Regions from separate parts of the Janthinobacterium sp. GMG1 genome, predicted to be linked through region 4. Evidence: predicted binding sites of a transcription regulator. Region 4 holds the regulator's gene; each other region holds the start of a gene.
The links. The regulator FNR, encoded in region 4, switches genes on or off when oxygen is low (the NO sensors DNR and NnrR bind a similar motif). The targets are predictions, from matches to a motif close to TTGATNNNNATCAA.
Positions count from the first base shown of each region.

Region 1: the regulator FNR is predicted to act here: its motif matches at 2,511-2,524, upstream of ubiU (ubiquinone anaerobic biosynthesis protein UbiU).
Region 2: the regulator FNR is predicted to act here: its motif matches at 2,346-2,359, upstream of SJI03_RS17205 (universal stress protein).
Region 3: the regulator FNR is predicted to act here: its motif matches at 1,367-1,380, upstream of SJI03_RS24465 (FliM/FliN family flagellar motor switch protein).

Region 1 covers NZ_JAXQNT010000009.1:135,161-139,796, reverse strand. The annotation lists gene nrdD (anaerobic ribonucleoside-triphosphate reductase) at 1-145, opposite strand, end outside; gene SJI03_RS22190 (ribonucleoside triphosphate reductase) at 142-1,890, opposite strand; gene SJI03_RS22185 (hypothetical protein) at 2,009-2,425, opposite strand; gene ubiU (ubiquinone anaerobic biosynthesis protein UbiU) at 2,588-3,625, shown strand; gene ubiV (ubiquinone anaerobic biosynthesis protein UbiV) at 3,750-4,636, shown strand, end outside.
Region 2 covers NZ_JAXQNT010000006.1:123,011-127,646, reverse strand. The annotation lists gene SJI03_RS17225 (hypothetical protein) at 1-373, shown strand, start outside; gene SJI03_RS17220 (VOC family protein) at 454-873, shown strand; gene SJI03_RS17215 (TraR/DksA family transcriptional regulator) at 982-1,353, shown strand; gene phbB (acetoacetyl-CoA reductase) at 1,528-2,274, opposite strand; gene SJI03_RS17205 (universal stress protein) at 2,451-3,317, shown strand; gene SJI03_RS17200 (hypothetical protein) at 3,337-3,693, opposite strand; gene SJI03_RS17195 (glycine zipper domain-containing protein) at 3,868-4,434, opposite strand; gene SJI03_RS17190 (amino acid ABC transporter ATP-binding protein) at 4,549-4,636, opposite strand, start outside.
Region 3 covers NZ_JAXQNT010000011.1:188,016-192,651, reverse strand. The annotation lists gene SJI03_RS24470 (FliM/FliN family flagellar motor switch protein) at 1-320, opposite strand, end outside; gene SJI03_RS24465 (FliM/FliN family flagellar motor switch protein) at 322-1,200, opposite strand; gene SJI03_RS24460 (flagellar hook-basal body complex protein FliE) at 1,753-2,091, shown strand; gene fliF (flagellar basal-body MS-ring/collar protein FliF) at 2,152-3,882, shown strand; gene SJI03_RS24450 (flagellar motor switch protein FliG) at 3,860-4,636, shown strand, end outside.
Region 4 covers NZ_JAXQNT010000013.1:61,628-66,263, reverse strand. The annotation lists gene SJI03_RS25425 (response regulator) at 1-704, opposite strand, end outside; gene fnr (fumarate/nitrate reduction transcriptional regulator Fnr) at 954-1,712, shown strand; gene SJI03_RS25415 (FixH family protein) at 1,716-2,240, opposite strand; gene ccoG (cytochrome c oxidase accessory protein CcoG) at 2,343-3,725, opposite strand; gene ccoP (cytochrome-c oxidase, cbb3-type subunit III) at 3,728-4,636, opposite strand, start outside.

The DNA of each region.
Region 1 (4,636 bases), on a different contig from region 4:
GGCGCTCGTGGAATTCTCCCTGCTTGCCGATGTTGAACGAGGCGACGGGGCGGTGGTAGCCCATCACGCGCGTCCAGATTTCGCAGCGCTGGCGTTCGGTGTCGAGCAGGGTGATGGCGGGAGTGAAGTCGGGACGTGCGTTCATGGCGTTTCCTTGAGTGGGTGAGCGAAATCGGACTGCTTGCGGGCGATCAGTTCCGCGTCGCAGGTGGGACAGAATTCATGTTTGCCGGCCAGGTAGCCGTGGCGCGGGCAGATGGAAAACGTGGGCGTGACGGTAATGTAGGGCAGCGAAAAGCGGCTCAGGGCGCGTTTTACCAGCTCGCGGCACGCGCTCGCATCCGACAGCGCTTCCGTCATGTACAGGTGCAGCACCGTGCCGCCCGTATACTTGCGCTGCAGCGCGTCCTGTAATTCCAGCGCCTCGAACGGGTCGTCCGTGTGGCCGACGGGCAGCTGCGACGAATTCGTGTAGTACGGGTTGTCGCTTGTTCCCGCCTGCAGGATGGCGGGATAGCGCTTGCGGTCTTCGCGGGCGAAGCGGTACGTCGTGCCTTCGGCCGGCGTCGCTTCCAGGTTGTACATATGGCCCGTCTCTTCCTGGAAGGCCACCATGCGGGCGCGCACGTGGTCGAGCAGACGTATCGCCAGCGCATGGCCTTCGGCGGACGTGATGTCGTAAGCGTCGCCGCTGAAATTGCGGATCATCTCGTTGATGCCGTTCACGCCCAGGGTGGAAAAGTGATTGCGCAGGGTGCCCAGGTAGCGTTTCGTGTACGGGAACAGGCCTTGCTGCATCAGTTCCTCGATGGTGCGGCGCTTGATTTCCAGGCTGGTCTTGCCCAGTTCCAGCAGGCGGTCCAGGTCGGCCAGCAACGCTGGCTCGTCGCCGCGCCACAAGTGGCCCAGGCGCGCGCAGTTGATCGTCACCACGCCCAGGGAACCGGTCTGCTCGGCGGAACCGAACAGGCCATTGCCCCTTTTGAGCAGTTCGCGCAAGTCCAGCTGCAAGCGGCAGCACATGGAGCGGATCATGTTCGGCTTGAGTTCCGAATTGATGAAGTTCTGGAAGTAGGGCAGGCCGTAGCGGGCCGTCATCTCGAACAGGCGTTCCGCGTTTTCGCTATGCCAGTCGAAATCCTCGGTGATGTTATAGGTGGGGATGGGGAAGGTAAACACGCGTCCCTTGGCGTCGCCCGCCATCATGATCTCGATGTAGGCGCGGTTGATCATGTCCATCTCCGCCTGCAGCTCGCCATAGCTGAAGTCCATCTCCTGGCCGGCGATGACGGGAATCTGTTCGCGCAGGTCGTCCGGGCAGACCCAGTCGAACGTGAGGTTGGTGAATGGCGTTTGCGTGCCCCAGCGCGATGGCACGTTGAGGTTGAAGATCAGCTCCTGCATGTACTGGCGCACGTCTTCGTAGCGCAGGCTGTCCTTGCGGATGTAGGGCGCCATGTAGGTGTCGAAGGAGCTGAACGCCTGCGCGCCGGCCCACTCGTTTTGCAGGGTGCCGAGGAAATTGACGATCTGGCCGATGGCGCTCGACATGTGTTTCGGCGGGCCCGATTCGATCTTGCCCGGCACGCCATTCAAGCCTTCGTGCAGCAGGGTGCGCAGCGACCAGCCGGCGCAATAGCCGGCCAGCATGTCGAGGTCGTGGATGTGCAGCGCCGCTTCGCGGTGCGCCGCGCCCACTTCCGGCGGATACACCTGGTCCAGCCAGTAGTTGGCGATGACCTTGCCCGACACGTTGAGTATCAGGCCACCCAGCGAGTAGCCCTGGTTGGCATTGGCGTTGACACGCCAGTCGCGCCGGTCCAGGTATTCATTGATGGACGCGGCGACATCGACCTGGCCGCGTGTGGGGGAAACTGCATTTGTCGTCATGAAACCTCCAATAAACACAACATGCGGTGTTTTTATGGAGATTAATCACTAAATATAGTGGCGTCAAAGGGTGCGTGCAGTTGCGTGACGAATCCTTGATGCAGGTGAAAAAACCACCTCAACCGGTTTTGTTCCAGCGCGTTTCGCGCAGGATCAGCCAGCTCGCGCAAAAGAACGCGACGCCGCAGGCGGCGATGCTGGCGACGGAGGCGGGCAGCACGTGCGCCCAGATTTCCAGCGGCGAGTAGGTGCTCCAGCTGGCCACGCGTGCGTCGAACGTCACGTAGTTCGCCAGCAGCCAGTAGACGGCCAGCAGGCCCGTGCAGATGGCGGCCTGACGCAGCAGCGGCAGTTGGCGGCGCGCGAACACGGCCAGCAGGAACAGCAGCAGCACGCCCGGATACGCGCCCAGTACTTCCGGCGACAGGACGGAGATGGTCTCTGCGTCATAGCCATCGGCCGGGCCGGCCCACTGCACTTGCAGCGCGGTGAGGAACAGGGTGAGCAGGAAAATCAGCAGCGGTTTGCGGGTCATGGCGGGCAATCGAAGAGGGAGAAAAGTGGGGCATTTTACAGCCAGGTCAAGCAAGTTGAACGCGCGCCAGCCATGCATGCATTCCTTCACCTGCGTCAAGGACTGGGCGGCATGGGCGGGGCTATAGTCTGCACCCTGAGCCGATACAGGACTGTGAATATCATGATGCTTGATTCAACCACCGCCACCCGCGTGGCCGGACCGCTGGAACTGGTCTGCCCCGCCGGCAGCCTGCCTGCCTTGAAAGCGGCCGTCGACAATGGCGCCGACACCGTCTACCTGGGCTTTCGCGATGCCACCAATGCGCGCAATTTCGCCGGCCTCAATTTCGACGAGAAGGCCATCGCCGAGGGCGTGCGCTACGCCCATCAATATGGACGCAAGGTGCTGCTGGCGCTGAACACCTATCCGCAGCCGCACAACTGGGCCGTGTGGCGCAGCGCCATCGACCGCGCCGCGCAAGCCGGCATCGACGCCATGATCGTGGCCGATCCTGGCCTGATGGCGTATGCGGCCCAGCACCACCCGCAGCTGCGCCTGCACCTGTCCGTGCAGGGCTCGGCCACCAACTACGAAGCCATCAATTTTTACCATGAACACTTCGGCATCGCCCGCGCCGTGCTGCCGCGCGTGCTGTCGATGGCGCAGGTCGAGCAATTGATCGCCAAGACGGAAGTCGAGATCGAGGTTTTCGGCTTCGGCAGCCTGTGCGTGATGGTCGAAGGGCGCTGCGCGCTGTCGTCGTATGCGACGGGCGAGGCGCCGAACACGCACGGCGTGTGCTCGCCGGCGAAATCCGTGCGCTGGCTGGAAACGCCGAAGGGCCTGGAATCGCGCCTGAACGGCGTGTTGATCGACCGCTATGCGCCCGGTGAAAACGCCAGCTATCCCACCCTGTGCAAGGGGCGTTTCGAAGTCAATGACGAAGAGTATTACGCCATCGAGGAACCGGCCAGCCTGAACACGCTGGCGCTGCTGCCGCAGCTGATCGCCATGGGCGTGCGCGCCGTGAAAATCGAAGGACGCCAGCGCAGTCCCGCCTATGTGGCGCAGGTGACGCGCGTGTGGCGCGAAGCGATCGACGCCTGCCGCGAAGGTAATGCGCGCTACGCTGTCAAGCCGGGCTGGATGGCGGCCATGGACAAGCTGGCCGAGGGTCAGCAGCACACCTTGGGTGCCTACCACCGCTCTTGGAAATAGCAAAACCTACTGCGCGTTCCGGGGCGTGGCCTGCGATGCTCGCTGTGCTCTAGCACAGCTGCGCTTCTCGGCCTCGCCGCGAACCGCTCGCTACGGTTTTGTAAACTAAAAAAATGGAAAAGACATGTTAAAACTCTCTTTGGGCCCCTTGCTGTACTACTGGCCGCGCGCCACCGTTTTCGAGTTTTACCAGCAGATCGCCGGCACCGCCGTCGATATCGTGTACCTGGGCGAAACCGTCTGCTCGCGCCGGCATGAGGTACGCCTGGCCGACTGGCTCGATATCGCCGACATGCTGGCCGACGCCGGCAAGGAAGTGGTGCTGTCGACGCAGGCGCTGATCGAGGCGGGCGCGGAACTGGCGACCCTGCGCCGCATCACGGGCAATGGCCGCTACGGCGTCGAGGCCAACGACATGGGCGCCGTGCACTGCATGGAAAAGGGCGCGTCCTTCGTCGCCGGTCCCCATTTGAACCTGTTCAACGGCCCCAGCCTGCAATTGCTGGCGCGCCTGGGCGCGCGGCGCTGGGTGATGCCGTTGGAAATGGGGCAGACGGCGCTGGCCGAGATGCAGCGCCAGAAACCGGAAGGGCTGGAGACGGAAGTGTTCGCCTACGGCCGCATGCCGCTGGCGTTTTCCGCGCGCTGCTTCACGGCGCGCAACCGCAATCTGCCGAAGGACGATTGTGGCTACAGCTGCCTGGAAGAGCCGGACGGCCTGCTGCTGCGCACGCGCGATGAAGTGCCGTTCCTCGTGTTGAACGGCACGCAGACGCAGTCGGCGCTGGTCTACAACCTGGTGCGCGAACTCGACGCCATGCGCGACATGGGCGTGGCGGTGGCGCGCATCAGCCCGCAGGCCATGCATACGGAACAGGTGATCGCCATCTTTGACCGCGCCCGCCGCGGCCAGGTCAGCGGGATCGGCGCCCAGGCCCAGCTGGCGGCCTGCCAGCCGGCCGGCGCCTGTGACGGCTACTGGCACGGCCAGCCCGGCATGGAACAGCACGC
Region 2 (4,636 bases), on a different contig from region 4:
AGCCGTCACCCTGCACGGCGCCGTCATGCGCGCCATCCGCAGGCGCGCCAGCCAGGGAGACAGTGGCATCAGCCACAGCCAGGCGCAAGCCGTCTTCGCCCTGGAAGTGGCCTTGCGCCAGCAAGCCAACCAGCTGTATGCCGATGCGGCCGGGCACACGGTGGCGGGGCTGGACACGGCACAACGCCAGCTCAGCGGCCTGCTCGACACGGTGCGCCTGCGCATCGCTCGCAACGACGAGGTGCGGCACTGGATCAGCCTGGCGACGAGTTTGTTGCACCTGGGCAGCGCCGTCCTCGCCGGCAATCCCGAGCGCATCCTCGGTACCCTGGGCAAGGTGCGTGAGCGGCTGCAAGAGATGGCGCCAGACTGATTGAAATCGGCCAGCAAGCGCCTATACTGGGACGTCCCCGCCTGGCAATCGTGCCTGCGGGGCGACCAGAGGAGACCAACATGCGTATCGAACCGTATTTGCAATTCGATGGAAACTGCGCGCAAGCGCTGGAATACTACCGCCAGCACCTGCATGGCACCGACCTGTGCCTGATGCCGTATCGCGGCACGCCGATGCAGGAGCAAGTCAAGGAAGACTGGTATGACAAGATCATGCACGGCTCCGTGCAGCTGGGGCCGACCATGCTGATGGGCTCGGACGGCGGCTGCAGCGAAGATGGCGCCAAGGGCATGCACGGCAGCTCGATCTGCCTGACCGTCGATACGCCGGAAGAGGCGGAACGGGTGTTCGACGCGCTGGCGCGTGACGGCAACATCCAGATGCCCCTGGAGGAAACGTTCTGGGCCAAGCGTTTCGGCATGCTGAAAGACCAGTTCGGCGTCGCCTGGATGGTCAACTGCCTGAAAGAACCAGCATAGAACGGCCCCTGCCCGCCTGCGCCGCGTCAAACGCGGCGCGGGTAGTAGCGCAAGCAGAGTCGCCCATCCTGGACTACCATATAGGACAGACGCCTATCGGGGACAGCCATGAATGGATTGCCGCAAGACCAGCTGCAGCGCCTGCAGGGCGTGCTGGAGCAACGCAAGCTGGCGTTGCTGGAACAGATCGAGAACGAAGCGGCCGAAGCAGACGCGCGCGCCTCCCTGCTCAATGAAATCGAAGCCTCGCCGGCCGACAACGCCAGCGTGCGCACCTTGAACGCCCTCGTCAGCGAAGCGGCCGAGCACAACCAGGCGCAGCTGGCCATCATCAAGCATGCGCTGGCCAAGTTTGCCGATGGCAGCTACGGCCTGTGCGACAACTGCGGCGAGGCCATCGGCCTGTCGCGCCTGAACGCGCGCCCGGAAGCGCGCCTGTGCATCGATTGCCAGACGCGGCTGGAAAAAACCCAGCGCTGAGTCACTGACCGTAGCATGACGGCGGCGTAACAACAAAGGGCAAGGCATCGCTGCCCTGCCCCGTGTTTTCCAGCGTGACTGCCATTGCCTTCCGTCCTGCGCCAGCGTCTGTGCGCCGGCTGGGTGGACGGGTCTCCTCTACTGCCATTGCCTCTGTGCAAGCTACACGCTTGCTTAACTCATGTGCTGTCCGCCATTGATGGCGATGTTCGCGCCCGTGACGAATGCCGCCTCGTCGGACGCCAGGTAAGCGACCAGGGCAGCCACCTCGTCCGGCTCGCCCAGGCGGCCCAGGGGAATCTGCGGCAGGATCTTCGTTTCCAGGATATCGGCCGGCACGGCCGTCACCATCTGCGTGCGCAGGTAACCGGGCGAGACCGTGTTGACGGTGATGCCATGGCGCGCCACTTCCAGCGCCAGCGCCTTGCTGAAGCCATGCACGCCCGCCTTCGCGGCCGCATAGTTGCACTGGCCAAACGCACCCTTCTGCCCGTTGACGGACGAGATATTGATGATGCGGCCCCATTTTTTTTCCAGCATGGGTTCCAGCACCTGCTTGCTCATGTTGAACAGGCTGTCGAGATTGGTGCGCATGACCTCGGCCCAGTGCGGCAACTCCATCTTGCGCATGCTCTGGTCGCGCGTGATGCCGGCGTTGTTGACCAGCACGTCGATGCGGCCAAACTGCGCCAGCACGCTTGCCACGGCCTCGCTGCAGGCATCGAAATCGCCCACGTCGATGGCCAGGGGATGAAAATAATACTGCTGTGACTGCTGCGTGTCGAGCCAGCTTGCCACCCGTGCATTGCCCGGCGTATGCGCCGCCACGACGGCAAAGCCCGCCGCATGCAGGCGGCGGCACAGGGCCGTGCCCAGTCCGCCCATGCCACCCGTGACCAGCGCTACCTTTTGTTCTTTCATGATTGTCTCTCTCCGCTTGTTATGGTTGTTCTGCGTGGCATCAAGTGTAGGAGCAGTTTTTATCGTCAGCTTTGCGCCAGATCAAGTGCCCAGCCTGTCAAGCATGGCGCATGCGTGCGCGGCCGCCTCCCCGTCTGTGCCAGAATGGCCACTACTGCACAGCGAGAGGCCAGGCCATGACATATAAAACCGTATTGCTCCACATCGACGACGGCGCCGGGCGCAATGCCCGCATCGAAGCGGCGGCCAGCATCGCCCAGGCGTGCGGCGGCCACCTGACGGGTGTGGCGCTGACGGGCGTGTCGCGGCTGCTGTACCAGAACCAGCCCGACCTCGATGCGGATCCGAACCTGAGCTTGCATCTGAATTTCCTGCGGGAACGGGCGACGCGCGCCCTCGACGGTTTCGAGGCGCAGGTGCGCGCGGCCGGCGTCGCCTCGTTCGAACAGCGCGTGCTCGACGACGAGGCGGCGGGCGGCATCAGCCTGCTGGCCCGCTATGCGGACCTGGTCGTCATCAGTCAATACAATGCCAAGGATAAGTCGCCGTCCGTGATGCGCGACTTTCCCGCCTATGTGCTGCTGCATTCGGGCCGTCCCGTGCTGATCGTGCCGTATGCGCCGCCGCTGCCCCTGCTGGCGCCGCCGGCGGCCGCGCGCAATGTGCTCATTTCCTGGAACGCCAGCAAGGAAGCGAGCCGCGCCGTGAGCGCTGCCCTGCCCCTGCTGCAGCGGGCCGGGCAAGTCCACGTGGCCATCTTCGACGCCCAGGTGCATGCCGCCGAGCACGGCGAACATCCAGGTGCCGAGCTGACGCACTACTTGGCGCGCCACGGCGTGGAAGCGCGGCTGCATTTGCTCGATGGTGGTGGCGTGCGGCGCGGCGATATCGGCGAAGTGCTGCTGTCGCATGCGGCCGACCTGTCGGTCGACTTGCTGGTGATGGGAGCGTATGGCCATTCGCGCCTGCGCGAAACCATCCTGGGCGGCGTCACGCGCACGATTCTGCAAAGCATGACGATCCCCGTGCTGATGGCGCACTGAGCCAGTTGAAAGCGACGGGCTAGCCGCCCTGCCAGGGCTGGCTGCGGATCTTCGCCACCTGGCGCTGCGCCAGCCATTGCCACAGCTGCAGCGCGTCGCCCTGCGGCAGGGCCGACATGTGGCGCGGCGTGGCCAGGGCGATTTCACAATCGCGGTCCGACCATTCCTCGAAAGTGACTTCGCCTCCGCTAGCGACTTCGACCTGATACATCAAGCCATCGTCGTAGCCGAAGCGCAACAGGACGGCGGCCGGGCTGCCGTCCTGTGTGACGCCGCCGCGGTAAACCTCGGCCAGCGCATCGGCCAGCTGTGCCGGAGAGGGCGCGCAGATGTCGCGCCCATCGGCCCGTGTCAGAATGAACCATGCCTGTGTCATGACGCGCCCTCCTATTCATACTCGTTAGCATGCGAGGCAAGTACTACGGGCAGTCACCTTGGTCCAGTGTCACTTCGGGCGCGCGGAAACTATCCCTGTCGGCATTGTTTACCAATAATTAGCAATACTAACAAGGATCATACCTAAATTTCATGCGGTGCGGAATTTATGGATTCACGCCACCAGCACGGGAATGCTGAGCGGGTCGAAATCATGCCAGTCGCCATTCGCAATCGTGCCTTCCGCTTCCTCGATATGCTCGGCGCCCAGCCGGTGCAGCGCTTCGAGCGCCCGTTCGCGCTCGTCGAGGCCGCCCAGCGCCACGGCGATCAGCATGCCCGGATGGCGTGGCTGACGGCGGTTTTCACCATTCTTTTCGCCATTTTTCTCGGGTTCGCCCGCCTCCTTCATCTTGTTGAAACTGTAGAGCGAGCCTACGTGGGCGCCCACCAGCGCACCCACCACGGGACCCAGCGGCCCCGTCGCCAGGGTAGTGGCCGCGCCGATGCCCGCGCCCAGGGCGGCCCCGACGGCCACGCCTTCCACCACGCCCTCCGGCGTCTCTTTCGCGCCCGGCGACATGTCGCGGTCGCCGCCGAGCGCGTGCAAGTCGTGCTGGCCCGGCTGGTTGACAAAGAAGGCGCTGATGCGGCTGTCGGGAAAGCCCGCCTGGTTCAGCGCGGCGCGCGCGGCGTCGATCTGTTCCTGCAACTGAAAATGACCTGCGATGATGCGTGACATGATACGGTCCTCCTCGTCGGCTGCTGGCGCACCATGCGCCACTCCTCTAGCGTGCGCTCACCGACCGCGAAATACCGTTCGCTTACGCACACAGCCGCTCACTCATGTATTTACTCATGTGCTCACGCCAAACGGGCTGCGGATATCGGAAAGGAATTGTTGTGCGCGCGCATGTTGCGGCCGCGCAAAGAAATCCTCGGGC
Region 3 (4,636 bases), on a different contig from region 4:
TTCAGGCCATAGTTCTCGCCGGCCACCACCACTTCGGCGCGGCCGATCGGCGTGCCGTTGACCTTGATCACCAGCGGTTCGCCGGCCAGCATGTCGAGTTCGATCACGCTTTCCGGGCCGATGGCCATCAATTCCTCCAGCGAAATGCGGGCCGAGCCCACTTCCAGGGTCAGAGTGACGGGAATCTTGCGCATCATCTGCGGAATGTCGCGTCGCGCGCGGCCGCTGGCCACGTCGGACACATCGCCCTGGTCGATGATCATGTCATCGCCCAGGTCTTCCAGCAAGGTTTCGCTCTGGTTGGTATCGGTCATATTCATATTATTCGACATCTTCAAAGGAGGTTAAACAGAGCTTGCCCTTGTGTTCGGAAACAGCAGCTGTAAAGAGACGGGAGTCGTCGAGCATGACGTCGGTACGGCTGAGGCTGACGGGAATCACGTCACCCACGCGCAGGTCGAACAAGGCGCCCAGTTGCACCTGTTTGCTGACGAGCCGGCCTTCCAGCGTCACTTGCAGGCGCGACGCGAGCGGACGCACGCTGCCACGCAGGGCTTTCTTCGCTTGCGCGCGCTCGGGCAGCAAGCCGCGCAGCACGTCGGCCATCAGGCGCTTGTCCAGCGAGAACCAGAACTGGCCGCTCTGCCCCGCCTCGACGTCGCTGAGCGCCACGGTGACGATCCAGCTGCCGCGCACCGGATGCACGCCCGACTGCACGGCGACCTCGGCACTGGTGTCGATGTCGCTGCTTTTGCCCAGGGTTTGCAGGTTCTTGTGGACGCGGGCGAACAAACTGCTCACCAACTGTTGTCCAAGCACCACAGCGAGGCGCTCCTCCGTGGCTGTCACGCGCACCTGTGCCGGATCGGGCAACGCCCCCTTGGCACCGGCACTACCATAGCGATAGTTCAGCACGCTCAAGAGTATCTGCCGTTCGAGGGCAAAGCCCGTCTGGCTGGCCGGCGTGGAAAAACTCAGCCAGCGGTTCACGCTGTCCTCGTTCTCCACGCGCGACAAGGTCACGGCGTCGATCTGGAAATTACCCCAGTAGCGACGGCTCATCGGCTGGCGCAGGGCCATGGCCAGGTCGTCGCGTAGCTGGGCGCCGAATACATGCAGCAAATGGACAGGACGTCCAAGCAGACAGGAATCGAGGACTTGATGGCGCACAGTTTGATCTGTCTTGGTAAGGATTGTCATGTAGTGGTCATGTCGGTATTGCGGTGGCAGAACAAATTATACGGATCGCCCGAAATTAAATACAGCATCATCTTGACCTAGGGTAACGGTCCGCAAGCAAACGATTGCGCATCGTATCGCATGCTAGATGACTACGGTGCTGAACAATACATGAAAAAGCTAAATATTGCCATGTATCAATATTCCTTGAGGCAATCCTCTCTTTACTTTATAGTTGCCGCGAGGTAAGCTTATAGCGACAAAATATAGATTTGCAGTGCGCCATTCCGCTTACCTGATTCCGGTTTTTATGGCAGTTTCCAGTCCCGCTTATTGCCACCAGAAGAAACTTTTATCAGATAATTATTAGTTATCATGGCCATGTAAATCATGTCGGCGCAGGTCTGCCGGGTTTGTTTGAATCTGCTTGAGCGGATGGTGTGGCAACTGATAAAACTGATGGCCCCCGCAAAACGGGCCGGGCAAGATGGCATGGGATGTCATGCCTGCCGGAATGGCAACACCAGTAATTTCTGATTGATACGTCACCGCATATTGAAAGTAGAGGGCACGATGAGCAACGAACTCGCAGGTCTGATCAAGGCCGATCTGGCAGCACTGAGCAATGACGCGCGCGCCTTGGGCGCCAGCATCGCGCCCGCCGCCCAGTTCGGCGCGCCGGAACAAGCCGGCTTCTCCTTTGCGCAAAGCATGAAAGACGCCATCGGCAAGGTCAACGGCGATGACCGCATGGCTGCGCAGAAAATGAGCGACGTCGACAGTGGCAAGAGCGACGACATGGTCGGCGCCATGCTGGCCAGTCAGGAAGCGAGCCTGTCCTTCTCCATGTTGATGCAAGTGCGCAACAAGGTCATGGGCGCCGTCGACGAACTCATCAAACTGCCTCTGTAATCTTCACGTCCTGAACCACGCCCAGCCTCCCAGCGAAAGTTACCCCAAGTGATTACCCCCATGAAGTCCGCATTTGCGCGCTGGCGCCTTGGCGCCCAGCCCGCCATCCCGCCCGCCCTGCTGAAAAACCTGGTTCCCATCGTCGTGCTGGCCATCGGCATCACCGCCATGGTGACCATGTATGCCTGGCGCGACCAGGCCAACTACAAGCCGGTGTTTGGCGCGCGCGAAAAAGTGGCCGTGACGGACATGATGGCCACCCTGGACGCCGAACACATCCCCTACCGCCTGCATCCGGACAGCGGTCAGGTGCTGGTGCCCGACGCCATGCTGGGCAAGGTGCGCATGCTGCTGGCCTCGAAAGGCGTGACGGCGCAACTGCCGGCCGGCCTGGAACTGATGGACAAGAATGACCCGCTGGGCGTTTCCCAATTCGTGCAGGACGTGCGCTTCCGCCGCGGCCTGGAAGGCGAACTGGCGCAAAGCATCATGACGATGGACGCGATCGCTTCGGCGCGCGTCCATCTGTCGATTGCGAAATCGACATCGTTTGTCGCCAGCGACGGCGACAAGTCGTCCGCCTCGATCGTCGTGGCGCTGAAACCGGGCCGCACCCTGGCGCCGGAACAGATCGCCGCCGTCATCAACATGGTGGCCGGCAGCGTCGCCAGCCTGGCGCCCACGCGCGTGAGCCTGGTCGACCAGGGCGGCAACCTGCTGTCCGCGCACATCGACCTGACGGACGGCTTCGACGCCTCGGCCGCCGGCAATGAAGGCGCGAAACGTTTCCAGGATGAAATTCGCCGCAACGTCACGGGCTTGCTCGGCCCCGTCATCGGCGAAGACAACTTCAAGCTCAGCGTGACGGCCGCCGTGAACAATGACCGCGTGGACGAAACGCTGGAAAAATACGGCGAAGCCCCGAAAGTGACGAGCGAAGCGATGCGCGAAGAGCAGGAACGCAACCGCACCGTGGCCGGCATTCCCGGCAGCTTGTCGAACCGTCCGCCAGCGGCCGCCGTGCCGGCACCGGCCGATGCCGCCGGCGCCGCACCCGCCGATGGCGCACCGAAGCCATCCGACGATGGCACGGCCCGCAAGAACGCCACCACGCGCCAGTACGCCTACGACCGCAGCATCACGCAGATCAAGCGCAGCCGTGGCCGCCTGGAAAAACTCAGCGTCGCCGTGGTCCTCAACAGCGCCGCCGCACCGAATCCGAAAACGGGCTGGACCCCTGCCGAACTGGGCAATATTGAAAAAATGCTCAACAGCGGCCTCGGCATCAACGCCCAGCGCGGCGACAGCCTGAGCCTGACGGCGCTGGCCTTCCCGGCCAAGCCGCCCGTGGCGCAGTGGTGGGAAGAGCGCGACACCGTCGTCGATTTCAGCAGCTGGCTGCTGTACGCCCTGGGCGCCGTGCTCGGCTACTTCCTGATCCTGCGTCCGCTGCTGCGCCTGCTGACCACGCGCCTGGCGCCGCCAACACTGAAACAGCTCGATCCCGCCATGGCACTGGGCGGCAGCAGCGCCGCCGGCACGAATGGCGCGGCCGTTGCCGGCGCGCCAGCCCTGGGCGTGAATGGCAGCCCGCTGGCGCTCGAAGGCGAGTCCGCCGGCGGCAACATGCCGGTTGTACCGCTGCTGGAAAACTATGACTTGCCGCCACCTGGCTCGGCGGTCGACGTGATGGTCGACCACCTGAAAGTGCTGGCTGAAAAAGAACCCGAGCGTGTCGCCGAAGTCGTCAAACAATGGATGCAGAAAAATGGCCGAACTCAACAACAATAATCCCTCCGACGGCGCCGAATACGAAAGCGTCAGCCTGAATCCCGTGGAACAGGCAGCCATCGTGCTGCTGAGCATCGGCGAAGAACAGGCCGCCAACGTGCTGCGCTGCCTGTCGCGTGAAGAATTGCTGGAAGTCACGCAAGTGATGTCGCGCATGAGCGGCATCAAGGTCGAATCCGTGAAAACGGCGATGCAGACCTTCTTCGACGACTACCGCCAGCAAAGCGGCGTGCATGGCGCCTCGCGCAGCTACCTGAAGCGTTCGCTGGACATGGCGCTGGGCAGCGATATCGCGAATAGCGTGCTGAACAATATTTACGGCGACGCGATCCGCCCCAAGATGGCGCGCCTGCAGTGGGCTTCGCCGAAATGGCTGGCCGAATACATCGTCAACGAACACGTGCAGATGCAGGCCGTGTTCCTGGCCTTTCTGCCGCCCGCGCTGGCCGGCCAGATCCTCGATGCCCTGCCCGTCGAAGGCCGCGACCTGGTCTTGCTGAACCTGGCGCGCCTGGACGAGATCGACCGCGACCTGCTGGTCGAACTCGACGAACTGGTGGGCCGCTGTCTGGGCACGCTCGACACGCAAAGCACCAGCGTGGAAGGCATCCGCCAGGCGGCAGAGATTCTCAACCGCATGCCGGGCAACCGCGCCGCGCTGGTCGAACTGCTGCGCGCGCACGATCCGGACGTCGTTTCGGAAATCGAACTGAGCATGTACGACTTCCTGATCCTGGCCACGCAGAGCGATGTC
Region 4 (4,636 bases):
AGCAACTGGGTCGTCGTCAGGTTGGCGTTCGGCTTGCGCGGTTGCAGCAAGCGGCTCGTATCGGGGTGCAGCACATAGCGCGGCACGGCGCCGCGCGTGAGGATGAAGTAATAGCCGCTCTTGCCGATCTTTTCCGAGCGCAGGCGGCCCAGCAGGTTGTCCTTGTACAGGCGCAGCACGCCGATCACCACGCCGGCCACCCGGCCATCGGCGGCCAGCACGGGCGCCACCATCTGCACGATGGGCATGCCGCTCGATTTACCAAGCATCGGTTCGGTGATCATGGGCTGGCGCGTGCGCAGGACGGTCTGGAAATACTCGCGCTCGGCAACGTTGATGCCGGCGCGCCCCGCCACTTCCGGCATGTCGGCCACGATGGCGCCCTGCGCGTCGAGCACCAGCACGTCATCGAACAGCACCAGCATCGAGCGGCGCGAATAGTATTCGCGCAATTGGGCGGGCCGGGCGATCAATTCCGGCGGCTGTTGCCGGGCCGTCAGGGTGACGATCTGCAGCAGCATGCCCAGCTTGTCGTCGAGCTCGGCAGCGGTGCGGGTGATCAGGGACGATTGCTGGCTCAGCAGTACTCGGGTGAAGTCGTCGCGCATGTGCTGCACCTGGATCATGGTGACCAGCGCGATCATGGCGATCGAGGTCAGGCTGGTGGCCAGCGCGACTTTTGCTTTGATGCCGAGAGGCTTCATGATTTCCTTTTCAGTACCGGGCGGCACAGGCGGCAGATAATGCTGTCAGGAATTTTCCTATCAATACCCCAGCTTGGCAAGCGCCACCGCGCAAATTGCCCGCCCCGTACGGGCTTTTGACGATGTTGCCATATAATTAAAGGCTGGACGTCGTTTATTCGCCGAAATTACGGTGAAATTGGTATACGGCAACCCTGTATGCAGCTGTATGCAGTAAACTTGTTGTTGCATTTTCTAAAAGGTACCGACATGACTGAAGCGCTACTCACTCCCACCTTGCCCACCGTGAACGTGGAGGCGTTGCGTGCGCGATGCTCGACCTGCAGCATGCATCAATTGTGCCTGCCGATGGGCCTCGATGTGGGCGACATGGACAGGCTGGACCAGATCATCGGCCGCCGCCGCAAGATCGTGCGCGGCGCCTCGCTGTTCCGCATCGGTGACTCGTTCCAGAACCTGTATGCGATCCGCCTGGGGCACTTCAAGACGTACCAGATCAATCCCGGTGGCGAAGAGCAGGTGACGGGTTTCCAGATGGCGGGCGAACTGCTGGGCATGGATGCCATCAGCGCCGACCGCCACCACTGTAATGCAGTGGCGCTGGAAGACAGCGAAGTGTGTGAAATCCCGTTTTCCAGCCTGGAACAATTGCTGGGCAATATGCCGACCCTGCTGCGCCATTTCCACCGCATGATGAGCCAGGAAATCACGCGCGAGCAAAGCGTGATGCTGTTGCTGGGCAATATGCAGGCGACGCAGCGGTTTGCCGCCTTCATCGTCAACCTGGCGTCGCGCTATGAAGCGCGCGGCTATTCGGGCAGCAATTTCCAGCTGCGCATGTCGCGCGAGGAAATCGGCAACTACCTGGGCCTGACCATCGAGAGCGTCAGCCGCCTGCTATCCAAATTCAAGAAGGAAGGCTGGCTGCGCGTGTCGAACCGCGAGATCGAGATATTGCAGCCGGCCAAGCTGAAGGCCATTACGGCCGGAACCGACATCTGCAAATAAGGCTTACAGCTCTTCGTCCGCATGCAGCGCGATGCTGCGTTGCAGCGGCCAGGTCCAGATGCCGGACAGGCGCCACTCGCGTTTGTCGTTTTCCACCAGCACTTGCCAGCGGCTGCGCTCGAGCATCGGCAGCGCCACGGAAAAATTGCCGGCCGCATCGGGCTGCACCAGCACCTTGATATCCTTTTCCGGCAGGGTCGCATGCGCCAGGTGCAGCTGCAGCGGACCCTGGTAAGCCTTGCCGAAGCTGTGCACGGAACCGGTCAGGCGTGCTTGCGCCACGTCATACGACAGGCTCGTATCCATGGCCAGGTCGCTGGCGATCGTGTCGCGCTTCAAATCCTGGTTGATCGCCTTGCCCTGCTTGTAATAATCGCCCACCACCAGCGCATCGGGCTGCGTAAACGCGATATAGCCCATGAAGCTGCCGACGACCACGGACAGGCCGGGGCCGATCATCAGCAGCCATGGCCAGCGATGCTTGTACCACGGTGCAACGGGGGCTTGCAGTTTCAGACTGTCGGACATGATATTTCTCCTGTTTAATCAGCCAGTCCCCGCATGGGGACCGGCCTTCCTGCAACTTCGTGGCGGCGGCGAGGGCACCCGGTCCCCTTCCGCCTTTCCTTGTTAACGTGGCACGATGAATACCGCGCTTTCACGCACATGCAGCGACGGGTTGTCCAGCGAGTGCAATTCGATCGCAATCTTGTTCGAACCCTTCTCTCCCACGCCGTGCGGCACGCGCAGGCGGATCGGCCAACCCAGCGTTTCCGTCGGCTGCAAGGTCACTTCTTCGCGCGTCAGCAAGGTCAGGCCCGGCAGGCCGGAAGCGCTGATCTTGAAATGCTGGGTTTGCTCCGACGTGTTCATGATCTGCAGACGGTAGACGTTTTCAATCATGCCGTCTTCCACTTCGCGTCCCATCGAACCGCGGTCGCGGATCACGTCCATTTTCAGGGGCGTGCGCAGGGCCAGCGACGTACATACGGCGATGATGATCAGGGCCAGGATGGAAGTGTAGATCAGGACGCGCGGGCGCATGGCGCGCTGGCGTATCTGCTTCGAATTGAAGTTGTTTTCCATCGCATGGTCGGTACTGTAGCGTACCAGTCCCCGTGGCCGGTCAACCTTGTCCATCACGCTGTTGCAGGCATCGACGCAAGCGGCGCAACCGATGCATTCATACTGCAGGCCGTTGCGGATATCGATACCGGTCGGACACACCTGCACGCACAGGGTACAGTCGATGCAATCGCCCAGCTTGTCGTTGTTGCCGGCCTTCTTGCTCATGGCGCCGCGTGGTTCGCCGCGCTTGGCATCATAGGTGATGATCAGGGTGTCCTGGTCGAACATGGCGCTCTGAAAGCGCGCGTAGGGGCACATGTATTTGCACACCTGCTCGCGCAGCCAGCCCGCGTTGCCGTAGGTTGCCAGGCTGTAGAACAAGACCCAGAACCATTCCCAGGGACCGAAGTTCAGGGTGGTCACCGACTGCGCCAGTTCCTTGATCGGCGTGAAGTAGCCGACAAAGGTAAAGCCCGTCCACAGGGCGATGGCGCCCCATGCCAGGTGCTTGGCCGTCTTCTTGAACGCCTTGCGCACGGAGGGGCCCTGCTTGTCGAGGGCCATGCGCGCGCTGCGCGTGCCCTCGATGTGGCGTTCGACCCACAGGAAAATTTCCGTGTATACCGTTTGCGGGCAAGAGAACCCGCACCACACCCGCCCGGCAATGGCCGTGACGAGGAACAACAAATACGCACAGATGATCAGCAGGGCCGCCAGATAGATGAAATCCTGGGGCCACAGCACGACGCCGAAAATGTAGAACTTGCGCGTGGTCAAATCGAACAGCAGGGCTTGCCTGCCATTCCAGGTCAACCACGGCAAGCCGTAGAACGCGAGCTGGGTAAGCCATACGCATACCCATCGCCAGGTAGCGTAGCGTCCTTTGGCCTCGCGAGGGTAGATTTGCTCGCGGGCCGCATACATCTTGATGACTTGAGGTTCCATTTTTACTTTGCGGGTGCCTGCGGATTCGACAGGCTCCAGACATACGCCGACAGCACGTGTACCTTGGATTCGCCGAGGAAATCACTGAAGGCCGGCATGGTGTTGTTGCGTCCCTTGCGTACGGTTTCCATGATGGTATCGGCGCTGCCGCCGTACAGCCAGGTCTTGTCCGTCAGGTTCGGCGCGCCGAGCATCTGGTTACCCTTGGCATCGGCGCCATGACAGGCCATGCAGGCGCCAAATTTGGCCTTGCCCAGCACCGACTTGACGGGATCCGAGGTCGAGCCGGACAGGCTCAGCACATAATGGGCCACGTTCTCGACATCCTTTTCGGAGCCGAGGGCGGCGCCCATCGGTGGCATCTGCCCATTGCGGCCGTGCAGGATGGTGGTCTTGATGATGTCGGGTTCGCCGCCATACAGCCAGTCCTTGTCCGTCAGGTTGGGGAAGCCCTTGTTGCCGCGCGCATCCGAACCGTGGCATTGCGCGCAGTAGGTCAGGAACAGGCGCTGGCCGATGGCCAGTGCCTGCGGATCGGCCGCCACCGTCTTCAAGTCCTGGCTCAGGTACTTGTTGAACAGGGGACCGTAGTCGGCTTCCGCCTTCTTCAGCTCTTCCTCGTACTGGCCCGTCGATTTCCAGCCCAGGCTGCCGGCATAGTTGCCCAGGCCCGGATACAGGAACAGGTACGCCAGCGCGAAGACGATGGTGATGTAGAACAACCACATCCACCAGCGCGGCATCGGCGTGTTGAGTTCCTTCAAGTCCTCGTCCCAGACGTGGCCCGTGGTGCCATCGGCAGGGGCGCCCTCGACCACTTTGATTTTCGACTGCGAGTACAGCAGCACGCCGCAGCCGATGATGCCCAGCAGAGACAGCACGATGATGTAGATATTCCAGAAGCCATTGGT